DNA from 3 places in the Streptomyces doebereineriae genome. Region 1 is predicted to be linked to each of the others. Evidence: riboswitches for the same ligand, from Rfam matches in the RefSeq annotation. Region 1 holds a riboswitch; each other region holds the start of a gene.

Region 1 (10,378 bases):
GATGATCGTCCGCATCCAGCCGGACAACATCAAGGACAAGCGCGAGCTCGAGTGGTCGCACGAGGGGATCGTCGCGTACTCGAAGATCTGCACCCACGTGGGTTGCCCGATCTCCCTGTACGAGCAGCAGACGCACCACGTGCTCTGCCCCTGCCACCAGTCCACCTTCGACCTCTCCGACGGTGCCCGGGTGATCTTCGGCCCCGCCGGTCACGCCCTGCCGCAGCTGCGCATCGGCGTGAACGACCAGGGTTACCTCGAAGCGCTCGGCGACTTCGACGAGCCTGTCGGTCCTGCATTCTGGGAGCGCGGATGAGCACAAACGAGAGCACCGCGGCCAACGGGGCGCGGCGCGACAAGGCACCGGCGGGCGAGCGCGTCGCCGACTGGGCCGACGGCCGCCTGGGGATCTACTCCCTGGCCAAGGCCAACATGCGCAAGATCTTCCCCGACCACTGGTCGTTCATGCTGGGTGAGATCTGCCTCTACAGCTTCATCATCATCATCCTCACGGGTGTGTACCTGACGCTGTTCTTCCACCCGTCGATGAACGAGGTGGAGTACCACGGCAGCTACGTCCCGCTGCAGGGCCAGCTGATGTCCGAGGCGTTCAACTCGACCATGCACATCTCCTTCGATGTGCGCGGTGGTCTGCTGATCCGGCAGATCCACCACTGGGCGGCGCTGATCTTCCTCGCCGGCATGTTCGTGCACATGATGCGCGTGTTCTTCACGGGCGCGTTCCGCAAGCCGCGTGAGGTCAACTGGCTGTTCGGCTTCCTGCTGTTCGTCCTGGGCATGTTCACCGGCTTCACCGGCTACTCGCTCCCGGACGACCTGCTGTCCGGCACCGGTGTCCGCTTCATGGAGGGCGCGATCCTGTCCGTGCCGATCGTCGGCACGTACCTGTCGTTCTTCCTCTTCGGCGGCGAGTTCCCGGGCGGCGACTTCGTGGCCCGCTTCTACTCGATCCACGTGCTGCTGCTGCCGGGCATCATGCTCGGCCTGGTCGTCGGCCACCTGATCCTGGTCTTCTACCACAAGCACACGCAGTTCGCGGGCCCCGGAAAGACAAACAACAACGTCGTCGGCATGCCGCTGCTGCCGGTCTACATGGCCAAGGCCGGAGGCTTCTTCTTCCTGGTCTTCGGTGTCATCGCGGCCATCGCGGCGATCGCCTCGATCAACCCGATCTGGTCGATGGGCCCCTACCGTCCCGACCAGGTGTCCACGGGCGCCCAGCCGGACTGGTACATGGGCTTCTCCGAGGGCCTGATCCGTGTCATGCCGGGCTGGGAGATCAACTTCTGGGGCCACACGCTCGTCCTGGGTGTGTTCATCCCGCTGGTGATCTTCCCGCTGGTCCTGGTCGCGATCGCGGTCTACCCGTTCATCGAGTCCTGGGTCACCGGCGACAAGCGCGAGCACCACATCCTGGACCGCCCGCGCAACGCGCCGACGCGTACCGCCTTCGGCGTCGCGTGGATCACCTGGTACATGGTGCTGCTGATCGGTGGTGGAAACGACCTGTGGGCCACCCACTTCCACCTGTCGATCAACGCCATCACCTGGTTCGTCCGGGTCGCGTTCTTCGTCGCCCCGGTCCTCGCGTTCATCGCCACCAAGCGGATCTGCCTCGGCCTCCAGCGCCGCGACAAGGACAAGGTGCTGCACGGCCGCGAGTCCGGCATCATCAAGCGCCTGCCGCACGGTGAGTTCATCGAGGTGCACGAGCCGCTCAGCCAGGAGCAGCTGCACACGCTCACGGCGCACGAGCAGTACGAGCCGGCCGCGATCGGTGCCACGGTCGACGAGAACGGCGTCGAGCGCAAGGTGAAGGGCTCCGAGAAGCTGCGCGCCAAGCTGAGCGAGGCGTACTACGGCGAAGAGGCCCAGATCCCCAAGCCCACCGTCGAGGAGTACAAGGAGATCACGAGCGGCCACGGCCACCACTGATCGCTGCGCTCGCCACGCGCGATGAAGGGCCCCGTCCGAACACCGGACGGGGCCCTTTGCCGTGCCCCGGGCTGGATAGGGTGGGAGCACATTGTTCTACGACATCTGGAGCGGCCCCATGAGCGCTGTGACCCCCGCTGGAGGCAACACCGCGGCGGGCCGTTCCTGGCCCGCTCTGCTCAACGGCCTGCTGGAGGGCCGTGACCTGTCCGCCGACGACACCGCCTGGGCGATGGACCTGATCATGCGCGGCGAGGCCACGGACGCGCAGATCGCCGGGTTCGCGGTGGCGTTGCGCGCCAAGGGCGAGACCGTCCAGGAGATCACCGGGCTCGTCCGGACGATGTACGAGCACGCGAACGTCATCGAGGTGCCGGGCCGGACCGTCGACATCGTCGGCACGGGCGGCGACGGGGCGAAGACGGTGAACATCTCCACGATGTCGGCGATCGTCATCGCCGGCACGGGTGCGAAGGTCGTCAAGCACGGCAACCGGGCCGCCTCCTCCGCGTCCGGCGCCTCGGACGTCCTGGAAAAGCTCGGCGTCAATCTGGAGCTGACGCCGAAGCGGGTGGCCGAGGTGGCCGAGGAGGCCGGGATCACCTTCTGCTTCGCGATCAAGTTCCATCCGGCGCTGCGTCATGTGGCTGCCGCGCGAGGGCAGTTGGGGATCCGGACCACCTTCAACGCGCTCGGTCCGCTGACCAACCCGGCCAAGGTGAAGGCGCAGGCCGTGGGCGTCGCCGACCCCCGCCTGGCACCGCTCATCGCCGGCGTCCTGGCCGAGCGGGGCAACTCCTCCCTCGTCTTCCGCGGCGACGACGGCTTCGACGAGCTGACCACGACGTCCACGTCCCGGGTGTGGGTCGTGCGCGACGGCAAGGTCACCGAGGAGAGCTTCGACCCGAGGGACGTCGGCATCGAGCTGGTCCCGGTGGAGGCGCTGCGGGGCGCGGACCCGTCGTACAACGCGGAGGTCGCGCGGCGGCTGCTGGACGGCGAGACGGGCCCGGTCCGGGACGCCGTACTGCTGAACTCGGCGGCGGCGCTGGTGGCGCTCGACCCGGGTTCGGGGACGCTGGCCGAGCAGATCGGCGCCGCCATGACGAAGGCCGCCGAGTCGATCGACTCCGGGTCCGCCAAGCGCACGCTGGACCGCTGGGTGGCCGCGAGCCACGCGTAGCAGGCACTGCGGTCCCGTAATCCGGACACGGGTTGCGGGACCGCGATCACTTCACGTACGTTCCTGTACCAGGTCATGAGTGACAGTCATGAGGCCCCGGCCGACTGTCCGGCAACCCTCCGTCCGTGGCGGGGTGCCCCGGGTGAAGACCAGGCCGTAGGCAGCGAGGTCTACGGCAAGCGCGGGCCCCTCTCGAAACCCAGGGGTCCTGGTCATTCGAGGGAGTCTTCCGTGAGCAAGCGAATGCGATAGGGCGCCGAGCCCCGCCTCCGCACACCCATCTCACCTTTCTTTTCACGGGAGTCCCCATGTCTGTCTCCACCGCTGCCTCCGCCCAGACCATTTGTGCCCAGCTGCCCGTTCTGGGGCGAGATGTCACCGTCCCGCTCGTCACCGGCGGCGAGGTCACCTACGCGGCCCTCGACTACGCGGCCAGCGCCCCCGCCCTCCAGCGGGTCTGGGACGACGTGGCGGCCTACGCGCCCTACTACGGCAGCGTGCACCGCGGTGCCGGCTACCTCTCGCAGCTGTCGACCGACCTGTTCGAGAACGCCCGCAGGACCGTCACCGAGTTCCTCGACTGCCGGGACGACGACCAGCTGGTCTTCACCCGGTCGACCACCGACTCGCTCAACCTCCTCGCCGCCGCCCTCCCCGCCGACTGCCAGGTCTTCGTCTTCGAGACCGAGCACCACGCCTCGCTGCTGCCGTGGAAGGACGCCCGGGTCACCTACCTCGACGCCCCGCGCACCCCGCGGCAGGCCGTCGAGACGCTGGAGAGGGCCCTCGCCGACCGGGACCCCCAGGGCCCGGCCCTGGTGTGCGTCACCGGCGCCTCCAACGTCACCGGTGAGCTGTGGCCCGTACGGGAGCTTGCGGCAGCCGCTCACTCCCACGGCGCCCGCATCGTGCTCGACGCGGCCCAGCTGGCCCCGCACCACCCGTTGAGCGTCCGTGACCTCGACGTCGACTGGGTCGCCTTCTCCGGCCACAAGCTCTACGCCCCCTTCGGCTCCGGAGTCCTGGCCGGCCGGGCCGACTGGCTCCGGGCCGCCGACCCCTACCTCGCGGGCGGTGGCGCCAGCCGCAAGGTCACCCGGCGCGAGGACGGGGGAGTGGACGTGGAGTGGCACGAGAGCGCCGCCCGCCACGAGGCCGGCTCGCCGAACGTCATCGGCGCCTACTCCATCGCCTCCGCCTGCCGGGCCCTCACCGAGGCCGGCTTCGACACCCTGGTCGCCCGCGAGCAGCACCTGATCGAGAAGGTGCGGGCGGGCCTCGCCGAGGTCCCCGAGGTCCGCGTCCTGTCCCTCTTCGGTGACGACGCCCCCCGTGTCGGCGTGATCTCCTTCGTGGTCGAGGGCTGGAACAGCTCCCACTTCGCCGCCGCCCTCTCCGCCGAGTACGGCATCGGCGTCCGCGACGGCCTCTTCTGCGCCCACCCCCTCGTCCGCACCCTCCTCGGCAGCGACCCGCAGTCCCAGGGCGAGTGCGGTGCCCCCGAGGCCGCGCCCGGCGAGAAGTCCCTCAACGCGATCCGGGTGAGCTTCGGCGCGGGCACACCGGACGAGCATGTGGAGCGGTTCGTGCGGGCCGTGAAGGAACTGGTCGCGGACGGCGCGAAGTGGACGTACCGCACCGAGGACGGCCGTTGCGTCCCGGCCGTCTGACGTACTGACGTCCGGCGCGCGTATACGCTCCCCCTCAGCAGCCGTACGGAAAGCAGGGGGAGCACGGGGTGCAGGAGCTGCGCGAGACGGACCCGCGGACCATCGGGCCCTACGAGGTCCTGGGCAGACTCGGGTCCGGCGGCATGGGCGAGGTGTATCTGGCCGAGGCGCGGGGCGGGCTGCGGCTGGCCGTGAAGGTCGTACGGGCCGAGCACGCCGAGGACCGCACCTTCCGCGCCCGGTTCCGGCACGAGGTGCGGGCCGCACAGACCGTCGGAGGGACGGGCACGTACACCGCGCGGGTCGTGGACGCGGACACCGAGGCCGCGCGGCCGTGGATGGCGACCGAGTTCGTGGCGGGGCCCAACCTGCGGGACGCGGTGCTCGACCGGGGACCGTTGCCCGCGGACGCGGTACGGCTGCTGGCGGCCGCGCTCGCCGAGGCGCTCGCCGCGATCCACGCCAAGGGGCTGGTGCACCGGGACCTCAAGCCCTCCAACATCCTGCTCTCGCCGGACGGGCCCAGGGTCATCGACTTCGGGATCGTCAGGGCTCTGGAGGGCACGGCACTGACCCGGACCGGCGTGGTCGTCGGGTCGGTCGGCTATCTCTCGCCCGAGCAGATCCGCAACGGCGCCCAGGTGGTACCGGCCAGTGACGTCTTCTCCCTGGGCGCGGTCCTCGCGTACGCGTCCGGCGGCAAGGAACCGTTCGGCGAGGGGCAGGATTCGGTCGTTCTGCTGCGGATCCTGACCGGGGACGTCGACCTGTCCGCCGTACCGGAGGAACAGCTGCCGCTGGTGGAGGCGTGTCTGCGGGACGACCCCGGCGCGCGGCCGACGCCCGCGGAGCTGGTCGCGGCCGCGGGGCACACCGCGGGATCGCTGCGCGAGGGACTGCGGGCGGGGTGGTACGGCCCCGGCACCGTGAAGGAGCCGGAGGCCGCGCAGGGTGGTGCGCGCTGGGTTCCCGGGCACGACTCGGGGGAGCGGGAGAGCCGGGTCGAGTACGTGGCGCCGGTGACCGTCACGGACGTCCCCGCGGCCACCCGTGTCCCACCGACGCCCGCTCCACCCTCCCGGCGGCGGCTGCTGCGGGCCGCGGTGGGCGGTGCCGGGGTCGTGGCGGCCGGCGGTGTGGGCGGGTGGCTGTGGCTGCGGGACTCCTCGGACGGATCCGCGAAGGGCGAGACGGTGGCCGGGGCGAGCGGTGCGGGGTCCGTGACGGGCACGCCCGCGACGGGCTGGCAGTACAAGGTCCAGGGGCTCGGCGGGCGGCGCGGCCCCTGCGCCGCCCTCTCGCCCGACGGCACACGGGTGTACGTCGGCGGCGCGGACGGCTCGCTGCACGCGCTGGACCTGGACGGGCGGACCGTCTGGCACACCGCACTGGGCGCCGAGGCCATGTCCCCGCTCGCCACCGCGCAGGGCGTGTACTGCCTGCTGGAGGACGACCAGGAGGGCGCCTCCAAGCTGTGCGCGCTCGGCCGGGGCGGCAAGGTCCGCTGGGCCAAGGCGTTCGCCGCGAACAGCCAGTTCCTGGTCACCGCGGGGCAACTGATCCTGGTGTCCTACGGCGACGGCTCGGAGGCGGGCGGGGTGCGGGCCTACGCCCCCGACGGCAGAGTGCGCTGGTCCACGCCGACCGGGCCGGCGCCCACCAGCGAGCCCCTGGTGGCGGACGGGGTGGTCTACGTCGGCACGTTCGGGGACCAGGTGCAGGCGCTGGACGCGAAGACCGGCAAGCGGCTCTGGGCGACGGCGGCCGGCCTCGACGCCGGGCGGCCCGCGCTGGTCGGCGACACGCTGGTGGTCGGATCGGGCGGCGAGCAGATGCTGCACGGCATCGGCCGCAAGGGCAAGCCGCTGTGGGACTCGACCAACGACAAGGTGTACGGCAGCCGCTACTTCACCTGCGTGCCCTTCGGCGGCCTGGGCGTCACCGCCTCCGACTACGAACTCGTCGCCCTGGACCCCGCCGACGGGTCGACGGTCTGGTCCTTCCGGTTCAACGACGAGGGAAGCCAGTACAGCAACCCGACGGTCTTCGGCGACACCGTCTACGTACGCCACGGCTCGACGCTCTACGGCGTCAACCGCAAGGGCAAGCAGACCTGGCAGAAGCGCGTCGAGGGCGGTGCCTCCGTCGGCAACCAGTCGCCGGTCGTCCGGAGCGGCCGCGTGTACGTGGCGACCGCCGACGGCATCACCGTGCTCGCGCTCGACTCCTAGGCCCTAGCCGTCGAGGCCGATCGCGAACGCGGCCTCCAGGTCGTGCTGGGAGTAGGTCCGGAACGCCACATGCGTGTCCGTTCCCTCCACGCCCGGGATCTTGCTGATGCTGCCGGGGATGACCTCGGCGAGGTCCTCGTGCTGCTTGACCCGGACCATGGCGATCAGGTCGTACGTGCCCGTGACGGAGAAGACCTCGCTCACGGACTCCAGCGCGGCGATCCGCTCCGCGATCTCGGGGATCCGGTCCACGCTGGTCTTGATGAGGACGATCGCGGTGATCACGGCTGGTTCTCTCCCTCGGGGGACGGAGCTGGGGCGGACTTCACTCTAGTGGTACGGCCGAAGCGCACCCACGCGAAGACCAGGCCCAGTCCGAAGCCCACCAGGTGGGCCAGATAGGCCACCCCGGGGCCGTCGGAGGCACGGCCCGCCGCCAGCCACTGCAGGGCCGCCCAGAAGGGGAGGACGACCCAGGCCGGGAAGCGCAGCGGGAGAAAGAAGAGGAACGGCAGGAGACTGGTCACCCGGGCCCCGGGGAACAGGAACAGCAACGCGCCGAGGACCGCCGAGATCGCCCCGGAGGCACCGACCAGGGACTGCTCGGAGTCGGCGTTGGCGGCCGCGTAGCCCAGCAGGGCGAGGTAGCCGCAGCCGACGTAGAAGAGGAGGAACTGCACCCGGCCCATCCGTTCCTCGGTCATCACCCCGAAGACGTAGAGGAAGAGCATGTTGCCCAGCAGGTGCACCCAGCTGCCGTGCACGAACAGCGCGGTGGCCGGGGTGAGAGCCGCACCGGGGGAGTCCGCGAAGAGCTCGGCGGGGACCACGCCCCAGCGGTGGAAGTAGGCCCGCTGAGCGGCCAGGGCCGCGTCCCCGGAGCCGTATGCCGGATCGAGACCCGAGGCGGGGCCGACCAGGAAGATCAGACAGCACAGGGCGATCAGGCCGTAGGTGACCGGTGCCGGCCCCCACAGCGACCTTTTCGCTCCACCGACCGTCACCCTCCAGTTACTGATCACGAACACAGAGCATGGCGTAACGGGACGCAACCGCACAGACCGCCTCGCCGTCGGACAGGTGCTGTGGACGCCCGAGCGGCGAGTACCCGCCAGGCCTTAGGGTTACGAGCCACACGCACCGGGCCGCCGGTGTGTCACGGACAATGGCTAGTAGGAAAGAGCACAGTCACGATGACGGTTCCCCTCCCGACCGCCTCGACGCGGTGGCGCTGCACGCTCTGCGGCAACCTCACGCGCTTCGACGTGACCCGCTCGTCGAAGGTCGTCGAGTACGTCCACCTCGACCTGGCCGGAGAGCCGAAGGTCGAGGAGCGCGAGGTGGTCAGTGAGACCATCGAGTCGGTGCGGTGCCGCTGGTGCAACGCCGTGGACCAGGTGGAACTCGTGGACAGGCCGGGCGCCGACTCCTGAGAGAGCCGGCCCCGCACAGTGATGGGGTGTGACGGATGGTGGAGACACAAGGCGGGGAGCCGGGCGACGGCGCCGCCGAGGTGCTCGACCGTCCGCTGCCCGACGGGGTGCGGCGCAGGGTCGTGCACATCGTCTCGGAGGGCTTCGGCGGGCTGACCGTCGGTGAACTGCCCGCACAGCTCAGGCAGTACGCGCGCTTCGCGCCGAACCGGCGGGCCAAGTTCGCGGGCAACGCCATGGCGGCCGCGCTCGAGACCGATCCGCTGTTCCGCCAGCGGATCGGGGAGAAGTTCAGAGAGGCCCAGCCGGAGCTGGCCGGCGCGCTGGACTCAGGTGCGCCGCCCCCGGCCGCGGATCCGCTGGATGTGGCGGCCGCGGCCTATGTTCTGCGGCCGACCGGCTGGGTCAAGCTGGTCACCGCGGCCGGCGAGGAGGCCCTGCGGGCGGACGCCGAGCGCGCCGACGAGGAGAGCCGTGCCGAGCTGGAGCGGCTGCGCGAGGAGCTCACGGCCGCTCGCGACCAGACGCGCGCCGAGACCGAGCGGCTGCGCACCGAGCTGGAGTCCGCCAAGAAGCAAGCCGAATCGCTTCACCGCAAACTGCGCGCGGCACACAGTGACGTCAAGCGCGGCGAGGCGGCCCTGCGCAAGCTGCAGGCCGAGATGGAGACCGTACGCACCGAGGGGCAGGCCCAGCTGTCCGCCGCCGAGAGCGAGTCCCGGCGCCTGAAGGCTCGCCTCGGGGAGTCGGAGGCCGCTCTGGAGGCCACGCGCAGAGCGGCGCGGGAGGGGCGCAGTGTCGAGGACATGCGCGTGCGTCTGCTTCTGGACACCGTTCTGGACGCGGCCCAGGGGCTGCGGCGGGAGCTGGCGTTGCCGCCGGTCTCCGTGCGGCCCGCCGAGACGGTGGACGCGGTCGAACCGGGACGAATGACCCCGAAGGACATCGCCGCGCGGGCCCTGTCCGAGAACGACCCCGCGATCCTGGACCAGCTTCTGGCCCTGCCGCAGGCGCACTTGGTGGTCGACGGCTACAACGTCACCAAGACCGGCTATCCCCAGATGCCGCTGGAGAAGCAGCGTCTGAGGCTCCTGGGGCAGCTCTCCCAGCTCGCCGCGCAGACCGGGGCAGAGGTGACCTGTGTGTTCGACGGGGCCGAGCTGGCCGCGCCCGTGCTGCTCGCGCCGCCGCGCGGGGTGCGGGTGCTGTTCTCCAAGGCGGGTGTCACCGCCGACGAGTTGATCCGCCAGCTGGTGCGCGCCGAGCCGCCCGGGCGGCCGGTGATCGTCGCCTCGACCGACCGCGAGGTCGCCGACGGCATCGCCAAGGCGGGGGCGCGGCCGGTCGCTTCCGCGGTGCTTCTGAAGCGGCTGTCCTAAACATCAAAGTCCAGGCTGAATGACCGAATTAGCCGTATCGTCACGCAACGTAGTGTCAAGTTGGCGTCACCGCATGTGAGTTATGTGCAAAGAATGCAGGGCGTGACGAGATTTTGCTCCTGAGGATTTGAACTGATCACGGGAAGGTCACTAAGGTCTGGGCTCGAACCTCCGAGCGGGTGATCACTCAAAAGAAGGAGTTCACCTCCGTGGCGTCCCACCGTCGACCCAAGCAGCCGAGCCGTACGCGCGTGACCGTGCTCACGACCGCAGCCGCTGCCGCCGTGGCCCTCAGTGCCAATGCCGCCAACGCCGCGCCGAGCGAGAAGCCGAGCAAGGACGAGGTCAAGGCGAAGGTCGACGCCCTCTACGAGCAGGCCGAGCAGGCCACCGAGAAGCTCAACGGCGCCAAGGAGAAGCAGGAGAAGCTCCAGAAGGAGATCTCCACCATCCAGGACAACGTGGCCCGCGGCCAGGACGACCTGAACGAACTGCGGGACTCCATAGGCCTCGCCGCCGCCGCGCA
Region 2 (10,378 bases), on a different contig from region 1:
CCGCGGCCGGTGACCGTCACCACGCCGTCCTGGGAGGTGCCGGGTGCCGTCCCCGTGCGGTTGCGGATACCGATGCGGACGCGAGCCTGCTCGCCGGGGTCGAGGCGGCGGACGACGGCGGGCTCCACGGTGCGGGCGCCCGGCACCGTGACCTGTACCGACACGTCGTCACCGGCCAGGACGGCGGCGGTACCCGCGTTGACGACGGTGGCCTCGACGCTCTGGGCGCCGGTGGACGTCAGGAGCGAGTTCGTGGAGTGGGCGTCGCGCAGGATCAGCGCGCGTCCCTGGGCGACCGGCTGGAGGGACAGCGCGAACACGTGCAGCGAGGTCTGGTTCGGCTCGGGTGCGTGGGTGGTCGGCAACGTGATGGCGATCGCCTCGCGCTGCGGATCGACCCATACCTCCGATGTGCCGATGCCGACGCTGTGTTCGTCCTTCGCGCCGTCCGGACCGTAGCGGTACGGCGCCGACAGCGAACCGCCCGCCGCGTACCAGTCCGCTCCGGTGAGGCCGGCCGTCGTGGTCGAACCGTCCGCGTAGTGCACCGTCGCCTTGCCCGAGGCGTTGCCGTAACTCCCCGAGGTGAGGAAGTAGGCCGCCATGTAGCGGCCCTTGGGCAGGTCGATGCGTTGACCGAGCGCGACGACGTTGTTCTTGGCGCCTGCGGCCGAGGACGGGAAGACGAAGGGAACGCCGTCCACCTGCACCTGGCCAGCCGGGAGTTCCTCGCCCGGGAACGTGTAGCCGGAGCCGTCGAAGTCGCCGCCTCGCGCGGAGGCGGTGTCGATGGCGTCGTTGTCGTAGAGGCTGTCGAGGGGGACGGGAACCGGAGCGGGCACGGCCGCCCATGTCGGGCTCTGCTCGGTGACCGTCTGAGCAGCGTGGGCGTCGGTCGTGGAGGCGAAGGAAAGAGCGGCTGAGGCAGCGACACCCGCCGTGACGCCGAGGACATGACGTCTTGGATACGTACTCATGGCGGCTCCCAATCATCGGATGTCTTGATGATTGAGGAGGCGTGGGAGAGTGTCAATGGGGCGTGCGTGGGAGAGAGTTGAAGCAGAGGTCGGAGGGGTGGGTGCTTCTCGAAGAGTCAGACCGGAGGAGCCTCAAGACGGCGGCAGAGCTCATCGATCGACGCCGTGAGGCAGAGCAATTCTTCAACCATCGCACCCGTCGCTACCAGGACAAGATCGGCGCCGCCGAATCCGGCGGGCCGGACGGCGACGCGCGTACCCGCGGTTGCCGCGGTCGCACCCTGCCCGCGCTGTCGCGCGATGCGAGCGAGAGGTCGGTGACCGATCCGTGGGCGGGTGCTTCCGGACCGACTACGAGGGGGCCGTGGCGGTGACCACCTCGTGCGTGCCCCTACCGGTGAAACGATGACCGTCGGCGAACAGCTCACGGGCGTGGATCTCCCACCGCACGGGCAGCCCCTGCAGGCCGGTGTTCACCGGCCCGCCTCGTGGAGCAGCGCGGTGTCGGGCTGCCAGCCCAGTTCGGGCGCGATCAAGTGCCGTACGTCGTGCAGGATCTGCTCGTAGTCGCCCCGGTGGAACTCGTACGGCAGCTCAAGGCGCAGCTCCGACACGGAGGCGACCACGGGATCTGCGGCCAGTTGCTCCAGGATCTGTTCCGCGGTCCCGACCACGTCCGGGGCGAACAGGATCCGTTTCGGGCCCTGCGGTGCCAGGGTGCGCGCGTGCCGACTGGCCGCGTAGTCCCGGTAGCGGGCGCGGGTGGTCGTGTCCGCGCTGTCGAACGGCACGATCACCCGACCGAGCGCCACCCGTGTCGGGCGGTCCTCGGCGAGGGCGCGTCGGTACTCGGAGAGCAGGGCGAGTTGGGCCGTGGTGAAGTCGTCGGTGCTCTCGCCGGTGACGATGTTGCCGCTGAGCAGGTTCAGGCCGTGCTCTGCTGCCCACCGGATCGAGCGCTGACTGCCGCCGCCGTACCAGACCCGGTCCACCAGGCCGGGGCTGTGCGGCTGCAGGCGTGGCCGCTGGGTGTTGCCCGGCGACTGGATCACCGTGTCCGGGCCGCCGAGGTAGTCGCCGCGCAGGTTCTCGACGACCCGGGCGATCCTGCCGTAGGACAGGTCGAAGCCGCGCCAGTCCCCGTCGTACACCAAGTCGCCGAGGAGTTCGGCGTGCGGCATGCCGGTGCTGAAGCCGACCTGCAGCCGGCCGCGGGACAGCACGTCGGCCAGCGCCAGGTCCTCGGCGAGGCGGAACGGGCTTTCGTACCCGATCGGGATGACCGCGGTCCCCAGCTCGACCCGCTGGGTGCGCTGGCCGGCCGCGGCGAGGAAGACCGCAGCCGAGCCGACACCGTGTTCGAGATGGCGTTGCCGGATCCAGGCGCCGTCGAAGCCCAGCCGTTCGCCGTACTCGAACAGCTGGAGCGTCTCCTCCAGGCCGGTGTACGGGTCGCCGTCGGCGAAGTTGCCCGGACTGAGAAAGGCAAGCGAGCTGATCGTGGGGGTACTCATTCGGGGTGCGTCCCTCTCTGGTGATCCCGGTGGCGTCGGCTGGTCAGGACCCGCCGCGCTCGCGGGGGATCTTTTCCCCTGCCTCGACCGCCACGGGCAGCCGGTTCTCGGCCGGGGGCAGTGGGCAGGTGGCCAGGTCGGTGTAGGCGCACGGCAGGTTCGCCGCCCGGTTGAAGTCCAGGACGACCGTGCCGTCGGCGGCGGGCGGGTCGAGGGCGAGGGCCCGGTTGGCCGCGTAGGTGGTGACCCCGGAGGTCGCGTCGGTGAACAGCACCAGCAGACTGCCCGGAGCGTGTCCGGGGAACGCGGTCAGTGCCAACTCCCGTCCGTCCAGCTCGAATTCGATCCGGCCCGGCGCGTCGTACACGTGCTCAAGGCCTTCGACCGCGGCACCCACGGTCGTGGGCCGCGGCTCGTCGAAGGCCGTGTAGCGGCCGGTCACGGCCCAGCGGGGATGCGGGGCATAGGCGGGCGTGCCGGTGAAGGCGGAACGCAGAGGGGTTTCCGGGTGCCGAGGACGCACGATGTCGTGTCCGCCGCGCTTGGCCACCTCGATCACCGCGTCGTCCCAGACCGCGTTCACCCCGCCGCGCTCCGGGAGCACCCCGAAGCGGTGCTCGCCGCGCACGGGGGTGCCGTCGACGACCAGTTCCTCGCCGTCGTCGAGGACCACGACGACCCCGTCGGCGCCGGTCGACCAGGCGCCCGGAGCGTCGGGGAAGCGCTGCGGCTCGTCGCTGAGCCAGTGCAGGCCGGTGATGGCGAGGAACCCGTGGGGGTCGGCGAGTCGTGCCTCCTGCCTGGTGTGCCACTCCTGCCAGTCGCGGGTGAAGGCGGACAGGTCTGCGGTGGTGTCCTGAACGGTCATGCGTGCTCCTTCGTTTCCAGGGGCTCGGATGCGGTCCTGGGGTAACGGCCGCCGGGGATCGCCGCGAGCAGTTCGCGGGTGTACGCGTGGCGGGGCCGGGCGAACAGGTCTTCTGCGGTGCCCGTCTCGACGATGCGGCCGGCCCGCATGACGGCGACGTGGTGGGCGATCTGGCGTACGACGGCCAGGTCGTGCGAGATGAACAGGTACGCCACCCCGGTGTCGGCCTGCAGTTCGGCGAGCAGGTCGAGGACCTGGGCCTGGACGGAGACGTCGAGGGCGGACACCGGCTCGTCGCAGACGACCAGGTCGGGGGAGAGTGCCAGGGCGCGGGCGATCGCGACGCGCTGCCGCTGGCCGCCGGACAGCTCCGCCGGGCGGCGCTCCAGCGTCGACGCGGGCAGCGCCACCCGATCGAGCAGTTCCCGGGCCCGGGCCAGCCGGGAGGCGCGGTCGCCGACCTTGAAGGCACGCAGCGGCTCGGTGATCACCTCGCCGATGGAGAACCTCGGGTCCAGCGAGGCGTACGGGTTCTGGTAGACGAGCTGGGCCCGGCGTCGCAGCTGCCGCGCCGGTGCCCCGCGCGCGGTCGTGACATCGGCGCCGTCGAACACGATGCGTCCGGCGGTCGGGTCGGTCAGGCGGAGCACCAGGCGGGCGGTGGTGGACTTCCCGGAGCCGGACTCGCCGACCAGGGCCAGCGTGCGGCCCCGGTGGAGGGTGAAGCTGACGTCGTCGACCGCGCGCAGCGTCCCGGAGCCGGGCAGGCGGAACTCCTTGACCGCACCCTGGACCTCGACCAACGGCGCCGTCCCGGGAGCGGACGGCGTCGTGACCGTGGCTCGGGGGCGGGCCGTGGCCAGGCTCGGCGCGCTGGCCAGCAGCCGCCGGGTGTATGCGTGCTGCGGGTTGTCGAGGATGTCGCGGGTCGGACCGGCCTCGACAACCCGGCCCTCGGACATGACCACGATCCGCTGTGCCCGGTCGGCGGCCACGCCGAGATCGTGCGTCACCAGCAGCACCGCGGTGCCGGACTGTTCGGTGAGGTGCTGCAGGTGGTCGAGGATGACCCGTTGCACGGTGACGTCCAGGGCGCTGGTCGGCTCGTCGGCGATGATCAGCTTGGGTTTGCCGGCGATGGCGACGGCGATGAGGGCACGCTGCCGCATTCCGCCGGACAGTTCGTGCGGGTACTGCCGGGCGCGGGTGGCCGCGTCGGGCAGTCCGGCCTGCTCCAGGATGGCGACCGCGTCCGACGGGGCGGACCGGCGGGTCGTCAGCTGGTGGATGCGCAGCACCTCGGCGACCTGCTCGCCGATGCGTTTGACGGGGTTGAGCGACACGGTGGGGTCCTGGGGCACCAGGCCGATCCGTGCGCCGCGTACGGTGCGCAGCTCGCGTTCGGACAGCGAGGAGAGGTCCTGGCGGCCGAAGCGGACGGTGCCGGCGTCGATGCCGCCGTTCGCCGCCAGGAGCCGGATGATCGCGTGCGCGGTCGTGCTCTTGCCGGATCCGGACTCGCCGACCACCGCGGTCACCTGGCCCGGCCACACGTCGAGGTCCACGCCTCGCACGGCCTGCACAGTGCCGCCGCGGGTGCGGTACGACACCGACAGGCCCCGTACCTCCAGCAGCGGTTGCGGTGTGTTCGTCACATTCCCACCCGTTCCGGGTTCGTCCGTCGTGGGGCCGGTCATCGCTGTCGGGACCATTCGCCGTCCAGGGCTCGCGCGATGCGGTTGGTGGCCAGTACGGTCGCGGCGATCGCCAGGCCGGGCAGTGCGGTGAGCCACCAGGCGTTGCCCAGGTAGTTGCGCCCGTCGGAGATCAGCGTGCCCCATTCCGGTGCGGGGGGCGGTGCCCCGTAGCCGAGGAAGCTCAGCGACGACACTGCGAGGACCGAGGTGCCGAAGTCGAGGGTGGCCAGGACGATCACCGGGCCCGCCGCGTTGGGCAGTACGTGCCGGCCGAGGACTGAGTACCAGCGGGTCCCGCACGAGCGCGACGCCTCGACGAAGACCGCCTGCCGTACCCGCAGCACCTCCGCGCGTGTCACCCGGGCGAAGGCGGCGACGCTGGCGGCCCCGACCGCGACGGCGACCTTGACCGTTCCGTAGCCCAGCGCGGTGACCAGCGCCAGGGAGAGGAACAGTGCCGGGATCGACAGCAGTACGTCGACGAAGCGCATCAGTACGTCGTCGACCCAGCGGCCCACGAAGCCGGCGACCAGGCCGAGCAGGCCACCGACCACGAAGGCGACCGCCACCGCGATCAGCGTGGCCTTGAGTGACAGCTGCGCACCGTGCACCACCCGGGAGAACAGGTCGCGTCCCAGTTCGTCGGTGCCGAACCAGTGTGCGCCGCTGGGGCCGCGGAAGTTCTGCGACGGCACCCCGTGCAACGGGTCCTGGGAGGTGAACAGACCCGGCCGGAACGCGGCCAGTACCACGAGGACCACGATGAGGACCGATGCCAGCAGGCCGGGCCGGCGCACGAAGAAGCGCAGGACGCGCCGCAGTTCGAGACCTTCTCCGGGACTCGGGTCGGGGCCGGGTTCGACGGATCGTGCGGGGCCGAGCGCGGCGCCGGTGGCGACGTCGTCGACGAGGGGCTGGGTCATGCCAGGCTCCCCTTCCTGCCGGAGGCCACGACGATCCGCGGGTCGAGCAGCGGATAGACGAGATCGACGATCAGGTTCGCCAGCACGAAGATCAGCGCTCCGAACACCACGACTCCCTGGACCAACGGGATGTCCTGGGCCGTGACCGCGGCGGCCGTCACCCGGCCCAGGCCGTCACGGGAGAACACGGTCTCCACGACCACCGAACCGGCGATCAGTTGCCCGGCCAGCAGCCCGACGACCGTCAGCGCCGGCAGTGACGCGTTGCGCAGGGCGTGCCGCAGGTGGATCCGCAGCCTGCCCGCGCCCTTGGCCCGCGCTGTCTCCACATAGGCCTGATCCAGGGCCGTGAGCAGGCTCTTGGCCAGCACCTGCGCCACCAGCGCGCCGGTCGGGAGCGCCAGCGTCAGCGACGGCAGCACCAAGCCCGGCAATCCGTCGTTGCCGAACGCGGGGAACCACCGCAGCCGGAAGGAGAACAGCTCGACGAGCAGCAGCCCGACCCAGAAGGTCGGCACAGACACGCCCAGCGGCGGCAACGACAGCAGCAGTTGCCGCAGCCATCGCCGCGAGGTGTAGGTCGCCAACACCGCGAGAGAGCCGCCGAGGACCACCGCGAGCAACAGCGCCGTGCCGGTCAGCGTCAGGGTCTGTGGAAGTGCGTCGCTCAGGGTCGTGGTCACCGATCGGCCGGTGGAGACCGAGTCGCCGAAGTCCCCGCGTACCGCGTCGCCGAGGTGGTCGGCGTACTGCACCAGCACCGGCTTGTCGAAGCCGTACTCGTGTCGGAGCCTGGCGAGCTGCGCCGGATCGACCTGCCCCGAGTCCGCTCCGGCGCCGGCCATCGCCGACACCGGATCACCGGGGAGGAAATCCAGCACCAGGAACGAGACCGTGTAGGCCGCCCACAGCACCCCGAGGGCCTGTGCGAGGCGTTTGATCACATAGCGGCGCATGCGTCAGCCGATCCAGGTGTCGTGCAGCTGGATCCGGCTGGAGGCCTCGAAGTCGAGGTCGTGCACCTTCTTCGCCACCCCGAGCTGGGTCTGCAGCTCCACCACCGGCACGATGTACGCGTTCTTCACGATCAACTGCTGTGCCTGGTCGACCAGTTGCTTGCGCTTGGCCGCATCGGTGGTCGCCGCCTGCTGGTTCAGCAGCGAGTCCAGCGGGCTTGCGGGCAGGTGGTAGAAGTTGGCCAGCCGGGTGGAGTACTGGCTGCGCAGGATGTCCGGGTCGGCGCGGGTCAGGTTGCCCCACCCGGCGTCGAAGTCACCGGACTGCAGCGTCGCGGCGAGCTGGCTGATCTGCCGTTCCTTGAGCGCGACGTCGATGCCGACGGCCTTGAGCTGCTGCTGGATCAGCTCCAGCGCGGGCTGGTTCGTGGCCGCATTGGCGAACCACGTGACGGCCAGGCTCAGTCTGGTGCCGTTCTTCGTCCGGATGCCGTCGCTGCCGGTCTTCCAACCGGCCGAGTCCAGCAGCGACTTCGCCTTCGCCGCGTCGTAGGCCAGAGCCGAGCCGAGGTTCGCGTAATCCGGCGTGGTGTGCGCCAGGATGCTGGTGGCCGGCTGCGTGCCGGTCGGGAACACGGCGTCGACGATCTGCTGCCGGTCGATGGCGAACAGGATCGCCTGACGCACCTTCACGTCCTTCAGCAGCGGCCGGGAGTTGTTCAGCCCCAGGTTGAACACGTTGCCCGGGTTGGCCCGTCCCAGCAGGCTCACCTGGCCGCCCTTGAGCGCCGCCTCGTCGGCCTTGCCGACGCTGCTGATCGCGTCCACCTGGCCGGACTGCAGGCTGCCGGTGCGCACCCCCGCCTCGGGCACCACCTTGAACACCACCTTGTCGAGGTACGCCTCGCCCTTCTTGGTCCACAGCGAGGAACCCCAGTCGTACTTGGCGCGCTTGGCCAAGGTGATCGACTGGTTCTGGACGTAACTCTTCAGCGTGAACGGGCCGCTGCCCACGATCCCCTGGCTGCACTTCTGTTGCGGGGACTTCTTCGCGCTCGCCGACGATTCGATGCCCAGTGAGAACGTGGAAGTGGCCTGGAGGAACTGGGCGTTGGGCTGCTTGAACTTCACCCGCACGGTGAGCGGGTCGACCGCGGTGGTGCTCTCCACGCCGCTCAGGTATCCCTGGGCCAGGATTCCCAGGGCGCCGAGCTTCGGTACCGCGTCGAAGTTGTCCTTGACCACCTGCGCGGTCAGCGGTGTTCCGTCGCTGAAGGTGACACCGGATCTGAGGTGGAAGGTGAAGGCCTTCGTGTCCGGGCTGATGTCCCAGCTCTTCGCCAGCCACGGCACGATCTTGCCGGTCTTGGGATCCTGGTCGGTCAGGGAGTCGACGACCTGACGCAACGAGTAGATGGTGTCGTTGCTGCCGACCTGCTGCGGATCCACGCAGCCGGCGTCGGAACCCACCGCGAACGTCAGTGTGCCGCCGGGCCTGGCCTGACCGCCGTCGTTGCTCGAGCTGCTGCCGCTGCCGGACGAGCATGCGGTCAGCAGCACACTGGTTGTCAGGAGCGCGGACAGTGCCGCCCATCGGGCAGAGCGGGAATCCGGATGAGATATCACGGAACGAGGTCTCCTACTCGAAAGCCGACACGCACGTTCTACGCGCGCGGGCATGGAGATGAGGGGATGGTGTTGCTCACGAAAAGAGCCGCACTGTGTGAGAGCGCTGAGAGGGAAAGGGCTCAGGAATTGCCGCGCGTGTCAAAGACAGCGGTGAGCGGCTTCAGCCAGTCGACGGGACGCAGTCAGCCATGACACAGGCAGCTGGTGATGCGCTGCAGGTCGATGTGGCGTCGACGGGAGAAGCGGGGGAGAGTCGCGGAAGCCGTCATGGAGAGACTCGAGACGCTGCTGTGCCGCACGCTCACTCCTCCATGTCGGGCCCCTGCCGCGGGGCCTCGCGCTTGCCGGGTCGGCGACCCGGCCGGGCTTTCACCTGGAGCACCCCACCGCGTCGGAGGGTTGCCGGTCAGCAAGCCAGGGCTTGATGCTGACACTCAATGCCATTTGAAACTTTATCTATCTCCGACGTAATCCGTCAACGGGGTGCGGGTGTCCTGGCCCGGGGAGCTGAGGACGGGGTCGAGCCGTGAGGTGCGGACGCAGCAGTGACAGGACGGCGGCCGCGGTGAGCAGACCGGCACAGAGGAGAGTCGCGTGTGCAAATGCCGTACGGGGGCCGCCGGTTGATCCCGACGTACCGTGCAGATAGCTCCCGGAGACGGCGCTGAGGGCGACGGCCGCGGCGATCCGCTGGGCCATCTGGAGAATGCCACCGGCCACTCCCGCGGCCTCGGCCGGAGCGTGCTGAAGGACCAGGGCCTGGTTGGGGGAGACGGTCAGCCCGGCGGCGGCACCGGACAGGAGTTGAACGGCGGCGAGCAGCAGAGGGAGCGCGGTGCGCGGCGCGGTGAGGGCGACGGCCGCGCCGCCCAGCAACGTGAGGATTCCCAGGGCGAGACCGACGGTGACGGTGTGCGGTCCGAGACGGCGCACCACGCGCCAGGCCACGGCCGAGGTGACTCCCATGGCCACGGCGGATGGGAGGGTGACAAGAGCGGCGGTGAGCGCGGACAGTCCGAGACCGCTCTGCAGGAACATGGTCAGGACCAGCGTCGCCGCCAGCGAGGAGCCGAAGGCGGCCATCGCGATGGCTGTCCCGAGCGTGTACGGGCGCGAGCGTGGGAGTGAAGGGTGCACCAGCGGAACCCGTCCGGATCGCATGCGCAGACGTTGTCCGAGAACCAGGCAGCAGGCCAGTCCGACCGCGGTGACGGCCCACAGTGCCGCACCCTGGGCGCTGCCCGGTCTGCTGATGAAGGGCAGCATCAGGGCCAGGGTGAGCGCACCGGCCCAGATCAGTCCCCACCAGTCGAGCCGACTGCGTCCGACCGTCCCCCGTGCCTTCGGGAGCCAGCGGAACGCGAGCCAGAGGGTGACCATCCCACAGGGCGTGTTGAGCAGCAGGCACAGCCTCCATCCCAACTCAGGGCCGCAGGTCGCGACCAGGGCGCCGCCGAGCGCCGGTCCGAGCGCCGCGGCGATGCCGCCCGTGACGGCGTACAGGCCCAGTGCACGCGCCCGGTCCAGGCCGCTGAAGACGTCCTGAAGGGTGCCGATGACCTGGGAGTTGACCAGACCTGCCCCGGCGCCCTGCACCAGCCGCGCGGCGATCAGCAGGTCCGGTCGCACACCGGTGGCGGCCACCGCACCGAAAAGGACGAAGGCCGACAGCCCGACGAGGAACAGCCCTTTGCGCCCGCGCACGTCACCGAGGCTGCCGCCCGGCACCAGCATCAGGCCGAAGGTCAGTGAGTAACCGGCGACGATCCACTGCACATCGGTGGGACCCGCCTCGAGCGACTGACGCAGCGCCG
Region 3 (10,378 bases), on a different contig from region 1:
TCCGCCCGTTTGCGCAGTTCCGTCACCTCGTCGCTGCCGCTGCACACCAGGAGGCCGGGGGTGCCGGTGCTGCGAAGGTCGTCGACCGCGGAGAAGGCCGGGAGGTCACCCAGGTCGTCACCGCCGTAGAGGACGGACGTGGCGGACAGTTCGCGGACGTGGGTCAGGAGGGCCACGCCCTTGTCCATACCCGGGGGGCGCAGTTCCAGGACCAGGCGGCCCGGCTCGACGATCAGGCCGTGCCGGCCGGCCAGGTCGGTGAGGGGGGCGCGCAGGGCGTCGAAGGCGGCCTGGGGGTCCGGGGCCCGGCGGGTGTGGACCGCCACCGCCCGGCCGCCCTTCTCCTCGATCCAGGCGCCCGTTCCGTCGAGGAACTCCGGCAGCTCGGCACGGACCGCGGCCACGCCCGGGTGCGGTTCGGGCGCCGTGACCTCGCCCGTCACCGCGTCCCAGCGTTCCGCGCCGTAGTGGCCGAGGACCGTCAGGTGCTCCAGGCCGGGGACGCCCGCGAAGCCGCCGTAGCGGACCGCGATCTCGGCCGGGCGGCCGGTGATCACCGCGACGGAGGCCACCTTCGGTGCCAGGGCGGCGAGGACGGCCACCGCCTCGGGGTGCGCCCGCGCCTGCTCCGGGTCCGCCACGATCGGCGCCAGCGTCCCGTCGAAGTCGAGCCCGATGACCGCCCGCTGCGGCTCCGCGAGAATCGCCCGCAGCCCGTCCCGCCCGGCGGGCGTCGCCGGGCTCGGCAGGGCGCCGGGGTCGGTGTGGCTGCTCATGGGGTACCTCTCCGCGGGGTGAAGTGGGGGCAGTCGGGTGGTCGGGGCATCGGTCAGTGGCGCAGTCGGCTGGTGGCTGGAGGGCCGGGTGGCCGGGTGGTCTGGTTGGCACGGTCGGCCAGTCGCCTGACCGGCGCAGTCGCTCAGCCGGTCACCGGGGTCGCCCGCTCACGGCGCCAGCCGGTCACCGGGGTCGCCCGCCCACCGCGTTCACCTGCTCACCGCCTTCAGCGCGTTCAACTGGTCCAGGAACCACTGCGCCGGCGGCAGTGCCGTCGCCGCCGCGGTGAGCCTCTTCGCTCGTTCGGCCCGTTCGTGGGCCGGCATCGTCAGGGCCTCGTGCAGGGCCGCCGCCGTCTGTTCCACGTCGTACGGGTTCACCACGATCGCGTCGTCGCCCAGCTCCTCGTACGCCCCGGCCTCCCGCGACAGGACCAGCGCGCACCCCTCGTCGGACACCAGCGGCACCTCCTTCGCGACCAGGTTCATGCCGTCCCGGATGGGGTTGACCAGCGCCACGTCGGCCAGCCGGTACGCGGCCAGCGAGCGGGCGAAGTCGTCCTTGACGTGCAGCACGACCGGAGTCCAACCCGGCGTCGCGTACTGGGAGTTGATCTCGTCCGCCAGCCGCTGCACCGAAGCCGTGTAGTCCCGGTACACCGCCAGGTCCTGCCGCGACGGATACGCGAACGCCACGTGCACGACCCGCTCCCGCCATTCGGGCCGCGACTCCAGCAGCCGCCGGTAGGCGAGCAGGCCGCGCACGATGTTCTTCGACAGTTCGGTGCGGTCGACCCGGACGATCGTCTTTCGGCCCGCGCCGATCTCCTCGCGCAGGGCGACGATGCGCTCCTCGACGTCGGCCTCGTGGGAGCGGGCGCGCAGGAAGTCGGCGTCCGCGCCCAGCCCGTGCACCCCGATCCGGGTCTCTCCGAGCCCGTCCGCGAACTCCGTGGCGCACGCCGTGAAGGCGTCCGCCCAGCGGCGGGTGAGGAAGCCGAGCCGGTCGGCGCCCAACATGCCCCGAAGGACCTGGCCCGCGATGTCGTCCGGCAGCATCCGGAAGTAGTCCACCGGCGCCCACGGCGTGTGCGAGAAGTGGGAGATGCGCAGGTCGGGACGGAGCTCACGGAGCATCCCCGGCACCAGACACAGGTGGTAGTCCTGGACCAGGACCGCCGCCCCCTCGCCCGCCTCCTCGGCGAGAGCTTCCGCGAAGGCGCGGTTGTACGTCTCGTACGACCCCCACTGCCGCCGGAACTCCGCGTCGAAGGCCGGCTCCAGCGGGGTCTGGTAGAGGAGATGGTGGACGAACCAGAGGACCGAGTTCGCGATGCCGTTGTACGCGTCCGCGTGCACGTCGGCCGGGATGGCGAGCATGCGGACGCCGTCCTCGCCGACCCCCTGCCGCACCGCCTCGCGGTCGCCGTCGGACAGCGCCGAGCACACCCACAGCGCGCCCGCCTCCGGACCGATGGCCGACAGCCCCGAGACCAGTCCGCCGCCGCCCCGTTTGGGGCTCAGCGAACCGTCCTCCTGGACCGCGTACGAGACCGGGCCGCGGTTGGACGCGACCAGCACCTGGGCAGCACCCTGCACGGAAGACGTGGAAGCCATACGCCACAACCTAGCCCGGCCCGGAAACGCTCAAACGTACGGTTGCGCTCAGTGCGCGGACGTATACGGAACGCCCCGTTCTGTCACCCGGTCGCTCACGCGACCTTACGCTTCGCGTACTCCGCGATCTCCACCATCGGCGGCCGCTCCTCGGTGTCCACGGAGTACGTACGCGGCTCGAAGCCGTCCCGGCCCCGCTCGAACTGGGTGAGGGAGGGCCGGATCATATGGCCGCGGGCCAGCCTCAGCTGGGCGGTGCGGTAGATCGCGGCGGACATCCGGCCCAGGGCCTGCCCGTCCTGGTGACGGTGCTTGCGCACACCGACGTCGACCTGTGCGAGCGCGTCCAGGCCCACCAGGTGCAGAGCGTCGACCAGCATGCCCAGCTCGACGCCGTAGCCGACGGGGAACGGGAGCTGCTCCAGCAACGAGCGCCGGGCCGCGTACTCGCCGCCCAGCGGCTGCACGAAACCGGCCAGCTGCGGCCAGTGCATGTTCAGCAGCGGACGTGCCATGAGCTCGGTGACCCGGCCGCCCTGCCCGGCGGCGCCGCCCAGGGGACGGTCGTACATGCCCTTGACCAGGTCGACCTCGGGGTCGGTGAGCAGCGGGCCGACGATGCCGGAGACGAAGTCCGAGGAGAACTCCTTCAGGTCGGCGTCGATGAAACAGACGATGTCCCCCGAGGTGGCGAGCAGGGAACGCCACAGGACCTCGCCCTTGCCGGGCACGGCGGGTATGCGCGGGAGGATGTCGTCGCGGTGGACGACCCGCGCACCGGCCGCGGCGGCGACCTCGGACGTGCGGTCGGTGGATCCCGAGTCGACGACGACGATCTCGTCGACGAGCGGGACCTGCTGCATGAGGTCATGACGGATCACGGAGACGATGTCACCGACCGTCTCCTCCTCGTTGAGCGCGGGCAGGACAACACTGACCGTCCGGCCCGTGCCCCGCTTCGCCGCCATGATCCTGTGCAGCGGGCGATCGGTCACGGACCAGGAACGCGTGGCCAGCCAGCGCTCGACTTCGTTCAGCACAGTGCGCGGCTCCTCTGCCTTTGATCCATCTCGCGGTTCGGACGTCTCTCTCAACTGTCCTGGCCGTCGGTTACAGTCTTGAACAACGCGGATGACCATCGCATGTCCTGGGTGGCCCGCTGTTCACAACTTCATACCGCTCATCCAGAGGGGCAGAGGGATACGGCCCGATGAAGCCCCGGCAACCCTCCAGTCGGTTCTCGTAGCGATCGCTGACGATCGTTTCCGCGAGGCTCCCGACTCGGGAAGGTGCCAAATCCGTCTCACGGCGAGATGCGTCGTGAGGAAGATGAGGAGAAAGGGCCTCGCCTCCATGGCTGTGCAGACTGTTGCAAGCACCACGAACTCCGTCGATCTGGGTCCCGCCGCGGCGCTGAGCTGCCGCGAATGCGGCCACCGCGTCCCGCTCGGTCCGGTCTTCGCCTGCGAGGAGTGTTTCGGCCCGCTCGAGATCGCGTACGACTTCTCGGCCTACGACACCGAGGAGCTCCGCAAGCAGATCGAGGCGGGCCCCGCGAACATCTGGCGCTACGCCCCGCTGCTGCCCGTCCCCGCGGACGTGGCGGACAAGCCGAACATCAACCCCGGCTGGACCAAGCTCGTCAAGGCCGACAACCTCGCCCGCGAGCTGGGTGTCGACGCCGGCAAGCTCTTCGTGAAGGACGACTCCGGCAACCCGACGCACTCCTTCAAGGACCGGGTCGTCGCCCAGGCCATCGAGGCCGCTCGCGCCTTCGACTTCACCACCCTCTCCTGCTCCTCCACCGGCAACCTCGCCGGCGCCGTGGGTGCCGCCGCGGCCCGGGCCGGGTTCCGATCCTGCGTGTTCATCCCGCACGACCTGGAGCAGGGCAAGGTCGTGATGGCCGCGATCTACGGCGGCGAGCTCGTCGGCATCGAGGGCAACTACGACGACGTGAACCGCTTCTGCTCCGAGCTGATCGGCGACCCGGCCGGCGAGGGCTGGGGTTTCGTCAACGTCAACCTGCGGCCGTACTACGCGGAGGGGTCCAAGACCCTGGCGTACGAGATCTGCGAGCAGCTGGGCTGGCAGCTCCCCGACCAGCTGGTCGTGCCGATCGCCTCCGGCTCGCAGCTCACGAAGATCGACAAGGGTCTGCAGGAGCTGATCAAGCTCGGGCTCGTCGAGGACAAGCCGTACAAGATCTTCGGCGCGCAGGCCGAGGGGTGCTCGCCGGTGTCGGTCGCGTACAAGGCGGGCCACGACGTGGTCCGGCCCCAGAAGCCGAACACCATCGCCAAGTCCCTCGCGATCGGGAACCCGGCGGACGGTCCGTACGTGCTGGACATCGCGCGTCGCACCGGTGGTGCGGTGGAGGACGTGAACGACGAGCAGGTCGTCGACGCGATCAAGCTGCTCGCGCGGACCGAGGGGATCTTCGCGGAGACCGCGGGTGGCGTGACCGTCGGCGTGGCGAAGAAGCTGATCGAGAACGGTCTGCTGGATCCCTCGCTGACGACCGTCGTGCTGAACACCGGTGATGGTCTGAAGACGCTGGACGCGGTGGCGGGTACGGGTCTCACCGCCACGATCCGCCCCAACCTGGATTCGTTCCGCGAGGCCGGCCTCGCGTAGTCGCCGCGGCCGCTGAAAGCCCTCACCCCGACCGGAGGTCCTGAAACATGAGCGTTTCCGTCCGTATCCCCACCATCCTGCGCACCTACACCGGCGGGCAGGCCGAGGTGCAGGCCGAGGGCGCGACCCTCGCCGACGTCATCGCCGATCTGGAGAAGAACCACACCGGTATCGCCGCGCGCGTTCTCGACGACCAGGGCAAGCTGCGGCGGTTCGTCAATGTGTACGTCAACGACGACGATGTGCGCTTCGAGCAGGGGCTGGAGACGGCGACGCCCGACGGGGCCGGCGTCTCGATCATTCCGGCCGTCGCCGGCGGGTGACCGTATGACTGGTCATTACCTTCGGTAACGGTAATTACCGAGTGTTCATCGGATTGCCCCCTCCGCTTGAGAAGCGGAGGGGGCAATTCTCTATGGTTGAGCGCGGTACAGTTGGGGAAGCAGCGGCTTTCTTCTTGCCGCGTGCATATGAGTTCTCGCTCCACATGCGATGAGAAGTAGCCAAAGTGTGCGCGTCTTAAGTGCCTTATGTGTCTTTTATGGGGCCCGACTTGCCCCGAATTCAGGCGAATTCTCACTACATTCCGGACCCCTTCCGTCCAGAATTCTCGTCCGATTGACCTGTTGCAGACGGCAGTTGGACAGATACATTCAGCCGCGGTCGACGCGTTCCGGCGCACGCCCCCAACCATGTGGGGGGTGAGGTCTGACCCGGATCCACGAAGTGTGGATCCGTGCAAGGGCCAGTAATAGGGGAGTTAGGCATGGCTCAGGGCACCGTCAAGTGGTTCAACGCGGAGAAGGGGTACGGCTTCATCGCGGTCGACGGTGGTGCGGATGTATTCGTCCACTACAGCGCGATTCAGATGGACGGCTACCGCACCCTTGAAGAGGGCCAGCGGGTCGAGTTCGAGATCTCGCAAGGTCAGAAGGGGCCGCAGGCGGACATGGTTCGCCTGGCGACCGGCTGAAGCACGCGCCGGGTAACAACAGCGTCGTTCTTCTGTTCTTCTTCGAAGGGCTCGTCCCCCATAGGGAGTCATGGGGTACGGGCCCTTCGGCATGCCCGGGGCCGGCCCGTACGGGCCGGTAGCGAGCTGTCTCCGGTGCTCGGTGTCCTGCCCGATACACGAGAGGCGCTTGCACTCGACCATGCCGAGTGCTAATCATTGGCGTTAGCACTCTGAAGGTGAGAGTGACAAAGATGGACCGGGTCGGTGAGGCCCGCAGGCCTTGTGGGGCAAGGATCCACAGGCCGGCGAGCCGTCCGTCGCGGGCGCGGGCGCGGTCCGAAGGAATCACCCCCAGTCCTGGAGGGACCACTTCACATGGCCAAGATCATCGCGTTCGACGAGGAGGCGCGGCGCGGCCTCGAGCGCGGCATGAACCAGCTCGCGGACGCCGTCAAGGTGACGCTCGGCCCCAAGGGCCGCAACGTCGTCCTCGAGAAGAAGTGGGGCGCCCCCACGATCACCAACGATGGTGTCTCCATCGCCAAGGAGATCGAGCTCGAGGACCCGTACGAGAAGATCGGCGCCGAGCTGGTCAAGGAAGTCGCCAAGAAGACGGACGACGTCGCCGGTGACGGTACGACCACCGCGACCGTGCTCGCCCAGGCCCTGGTCAAGGAAGGCCTGCGCAACGTAGCCGCCGGCGCCAACCCCATGGCCCTCAAGCGCGGTATCGAGAAGGCCGTCGAGGCCGTCTCCGCCGCCCTGCTCGAGCAGGCCAAGGATGTCGAGACCAAGGAGCAGATCGCCTCCACGGCCTCCATCTCCGCCGCCGACACCCAGATCGGCGAGCTCATCGCCGAGGCGATGGACAAGGTCGGCAAGGAAGGCGTCATCACCGTCGAGGAGTCCCAGACCTTCGGTCTGGAGCTGGAGCTCACCGAGGGTATGCGCTTCGACAAGGGCTACATCTCGGCGTACTTCGCCACCGACATGGAGCGGATGGAGGCGTCGCTCGACGACCCGTACATCCTCATCGCCAACTCCAAGATCGGCTCCGTCAAGGACCTGCTCCCGCTCCTGGAGAAGGTCATGCAGTCGGGCAAGCCGCTGCTGATCATCGCCGAGGACGTCGAGGGCGAGGCCCTGTCGACCCTGGTCGTCAACAAGATCCGTGGCACCTTCAAGTCCGTCGCCGTCAAGGCCCCGGGCTTCGGTGACCGCCGCAAGGCGATGCTGAACGACATCGCCATCCTCACCGGCGGCGAGGTCATCTCCGAGGAGGTCGGCCTCAAGCTGGAGAACACCTCCATCGACCTTCTGGGCCGTGCCCGCAAGGTCGTCATCACCAAGGACGAGACCACCATCGTCGACGGTGCCGGCTCCTCCGAGCAGGTTCAGGGCCGGGTCAACCAGATCCGCGCCGAGATCGAGAACAGCGACTCGGACTACGACCGCGAGAAGCTCCAGGAGCGCCTGGCGAAGCTCGCCGGTGGCGTCGCCGTCATCAAGGCCGGTGCCGCGACCGAGGTCGAGCTCAAGGAGCGCAAGCACCGCATCGAGGACGCCGTTCGCAACGCGAAGGCGGCCGTCGAGGAGGGCATCGTCGCCGGTGGTGGCGTGGCCCTCATCCAGGCCTCCTCGGTCTTCGAGAAGCTGGACCTGGAGGGTGACGAGCTGACCGGCGCCAACGCCGTGAAGCTGGCCCTGGAGGCCCCGCTCAAGCAGATCGCCGTCAACGGTGGTCTCGAGGGTGGCGTCATCGTCGAGAAGGTGCGCAACCTGCCCGTCGGCCACGGCCTGAACGCCGCGACCGGTGAGTACGTCGACATGATCGCCGAAGGCATCATCGACCCGGCGAAGGTCACGCGCTCTGCCCTGCAGAACGCCGCCTCCATCGCCGCGCTGTTCCTCACCACCGAGGCCGTCATCGCCGACAAGCCGGAGAAGGCGGGCGCTGCCCCGGCCGGCGGCGGCATGCCGGGCGGTGACATGGACTTCTGATCGACCCCCGGCCGCCAGGCCTGACGGTTGATCAACGTCCTTCCCGGGGGCGGCACTTCCTGGAAACAGGGATGGCCGCCCCCGGTCTTTTCCTGCGCTATGCTTGATCACGAGCCGCTCGACGTGAACTCCCGTCGGTCGACTACGCGTTGGTGGTCCAAGGAAAGACGCCCCGCTTCCTGCGGGGAGATGCAGGTGCAAGGCCTGCCCGGCGCTCGACACGAAGCCCGTCCCACGATGGTGGGGCGGGCTTCTTTCATGCGCGGCCTCCATGCGTGGCCGGAGTCACAGCGCCCCGGGAAATCCTGAGCGGGATGAGGCGGTTGGCACCTGGGTAGTGTCCATGCGCATGCACATACCGAGGAGTACTGCCACGTGACCGCCCCCGCCACCTCCCGCGCCGCCGAGATCCTCTCCCGCCCGGCCCACATCAACGGCCTGACCGTCCCGAACCGCATCGTGATGGCGCCGATGACCCGGCACTTCTCCCCGGGCGGCATCCCCGGCGCGGACGTGGCGTCGTACTACTCCCGCCGCGCGGCCGCCGGAGTCGGCCTGATCGTCACCGAGGGCACCTACGTCGGCCACGAGTCGGCCGGGAACAGCGACAGCGTCCCGCGCTTCCACGGCGAGGAGCAGCTGGCGGGCTGGGCGAAGGTCGCCGAGCAGGTGCACGCGGCGGGCGGCACCATCGTCCCGCAGCTGTGGCACATCGGCATGGTCCGCGAGCAGGGCCAGCAGCCCTACGCCGACGCCCCCGCCGTCGGCCCCTCCGGCCTGCGCCTCGGCTCCGACGAGCCCACCGGTAAGGCGATGACCCAGCGCGACCTGGACGACGTCATCGGTGCGTTCGCCGAGGCCGCGGCCGCCGCAGAGCGCATCGGCTTCGACGGTGTGGAGATCCACGGCGCCCACGGCTACCTCGTCGACCAGTTCCTGTGGGCGGGCACCAACCGCCGCACCGACGCCTACGGCGGCGACCCCGTCGCCCGCACGAAGTTCGCGGCGGAGATCGTGGCGGCCGTACGCGAGACGGTGTCGCCGGAGTTCCCGATCATCTTCCGCTACTCGCAGTGGAAGCAGGAGGCCTACAAGGCGCGCCTCGCCGAGACGCCGGAGGAGCTGGAGGCGATCCTCGCGCCGCTCGCCGCGGCCGGTGCCGACGCCTTCCACGCCTCCACGCGCCGCTACTGGCTCCCCGAGTTCGACGGCTCCGACCTCAACCTCGCCGGCTGGACCAAGAAGCTCACCGGCAGGACCACCATCACGGTGGGCTCGGTCGGTCTCGACGGCGACTTCATCCGCGGCTTCATGGGCGAGGGCTCCCCGGTCAAGGGCATCGACGACCTGCTCGACGCCCTGGAGCGCGAGGAGTACGACATGGTCGCCATCGGGCGGGCGCTGCTTCAGGACCCGCAGTGGGCCGCGAAGGTGCTGGCGGGCCGTTTCGACGAGCTTGCGCCGTACGACGCGTCCGCGCTGAAGTCGTTGAGCTGACGGGTTTCGGGTCGGTGGGGTCGGCCCGCGCGCTGACGTAGTGCTGGTTGCGGTCGTCAACTCCCGCTACCGTGCCGGAACATGCGGATTCTGCATCTCTCGGACACGCACGTGGAGCGCACCGACGCACCGAACAGGAACGGCGTCAACGCCACCGACTCACTACGGCTGATGCTCGCTGAGCTGCGGCACCTACGGGACGTCGACGCGGTCGTCGTCACCGGGGACATCGCCAACGAGGGGGACGTGGAGGCGTATTCGGCGGTACGGGAGCTCGTGGGGGCGTTCGCCCAGCCGCTGGACGCCCCTGTCTTCTACACCACAGGCAACCACGACGAGCGCGAGGCCTTCGGCAAGGTGCTGGGGAGCGGACACCCGGATCCCGAGGGGCTGTTGGAGACAGACGCGTCCGAGCGGGCCGCGGTGAGCACGGTCGGCGGGTACCGGTTCGTCACACTGGACTCGCTGGTGCCGGGAGAGGTGTACGGCCGTATCGGCGCGGCCCAACTGGACTGGTTGCGCGAGGTGTTGAGCACCCCGGCCGAGCACGGCACCGTCCTCGCCTTCCACCACCCGCCCCTCGGTCTCGGCCTGTCCGTCACCCAGACGGTCTTCGGGCTGCTGAACCCCGGGGAGCTGGCGTCCGCGATCCGGGGGAGTGACGTGCGGGTCATGCTGACCGGGCACTTCCATCTCCAGCTCTTCGGGATGCTGGAGGCGGTGCCGGTGTGGGTGACACCGGGGGTGGTCAACCGGATCGACCTGACGACGCCGTACGGCACCGAGCGGGCGGTGCGCGGGGCCTCGGCCTCGCTGGTGGAGCTGGGCGGACCGGCGAGCCCGATGTTCCACACGTTCCACGCGCGGGACCCGCGGGCCCACGAGACGGTGTACC

What was found. Region 1 has a riboswitch for S-adenosylmethionine ahead of RNB18_RS11825 (aminotransferase class V-fold PLP-dependent enzyme). Riboswitches for the same ligand answer to the same signal wherever they lie in the genome.
Region 2: it holds a riboswitch for S-adenosylmethionine, as region 1 does, so the genes downstream of both, RNB18_RS53780 (putative leader peptide) here and RNB18_RS11825 (aminotransferase class V-fold PLP-dependent enzyme) in region 1, are expected to answer to the same signal.
Region 3: it holds a riboswitch for S-adenosylmethionine, as region 1 does, so the genes downstream of both, thrC (threonine synthase) here and RNB18_RS11825 (aminotransferase class V-fold PLP-dependent enzyme) in region 1, are expected to answer to the same signal.

Annotation. Positions count from the first base shown of each region.
Region 1 covers NZ_JAVREZ010000003.1:484,175-494,552, reverse strand. Annotated here, with positions in the region: gene qcrA (cytochrome bc1 complex Rieske iron-sulfur subunit) at 1-316, shown strand, start outside; gene qcrB (cytochrome bc1 complex cytochrome b subunit) at 313-1,956, shown strand; gene trpD (anthranilate phosphoribosyltransferase) at 2,075-3,139, shown strand; SAM riboswitch class IV at 3,211-3,327, shown strand; gene RNB18_RS11825 (aminotransferase class V-fold PLP-dependent enzyme) at 3,448-4,809, shown strand; gene RNB18_RS11820 (protein kinase domain-containing protein) at 4,878-7,040, shown strand; gene RNB18_RS11815 (Lrp/AsnC family transcriptional regulator) at 7,044-7,325, opposite strand; gene RNB18_RS11810 (rhomboid family intramembrane serine protease) at 7,322-8,062, opposite strand; gene RNB18_RS11805 (hypothetical protein) at 8,234-8,473, shown strand; gene RNB18_RS11800 (NYN domain-containing protein) at 8,509-9,852, shown strand; gene RNB18_RS11795 (C40 family peptidase) at 10,062-10,378, shown strand, end outside.
Region 2 covers NZ_JAVREZ010000010.1:113,783-124,160, reverse strand. Annotated here, with positions in the region: gene RNB18_RS27725 (alpha-L-fucosidase) at 1-977, opposite strand, end outside; gene RNB18_RS27720 (hypothetical protein) at 1,329-1,454, opposite strand; gene RNB18_RS27715 (LLM class flavin-dependent oxidoreductase) at 1,451-2,491, opposite strand; gene RNB18_RS27710 (DUF1684 domain-containing protein) at 2,535-3,359, opposite strand; gene RNB18_RS27705 (ABC transporter ATP-binding protein) at 3,356-5,071, opposite strand; gene RNB18_RS27700 (ABC transporter permease) at 5,053-5,979, opposite strand; gene RNB18_RS27695 (ABC transporter permease) at 5,976-6,935, opposite strand; gene RNB18_RS27690 (ABC transporter substrate-binding protein) at 6,939-8,561, opposite strand; gene RNB18_RS53780 (putative leader peptide) at 8,747-8,833, opposite strand; SAM riboswitch class IV at 8,897-9,006, opposite strand; gene RNB18_RS27685 (MFS transporter) at 9,021-10,378, opposite strand, start outside.
Region 3 covers NZ_JAVREZ010000014.1:108,072-118,449, reverse strand. Annotated here, with positions in the region: gene otsB (trehalose-phosphatase) at 1-776, opposite strand, end outside; gene RNB18_RS33710 (alpha,alpha-trehalose-phosphate synthase (UDP-forming)) at 987-2,393, opposite strand; gene RNB18_RS33705 (glucosyl-3-phosphoglycerate synthase) at 2,489-3,433, opposite strand; SAM riboswitch class I at 3,571-3,729, shown strand; gene thrC (threonine synthase) at 3,747-5,030, shown strand; gene RNB18_RS33695 (ubiquitin-like small modifier protein 1) at 5,078-5,353, shown strand; gene RNB18_RS33690 (cold-shock protein) at 5,797-6,003, shown strand; gene groL (chaperonin GroEL) at 6,361-7,986, shown strand; gene RNB18_RS33680 (NADH:flavin oxidoreductase) at 8,362-9,483, shown strand; gene RNB18_RS33675 (metallophosphoesterase family protein) at 9,565-10,378, shown strand, end outside.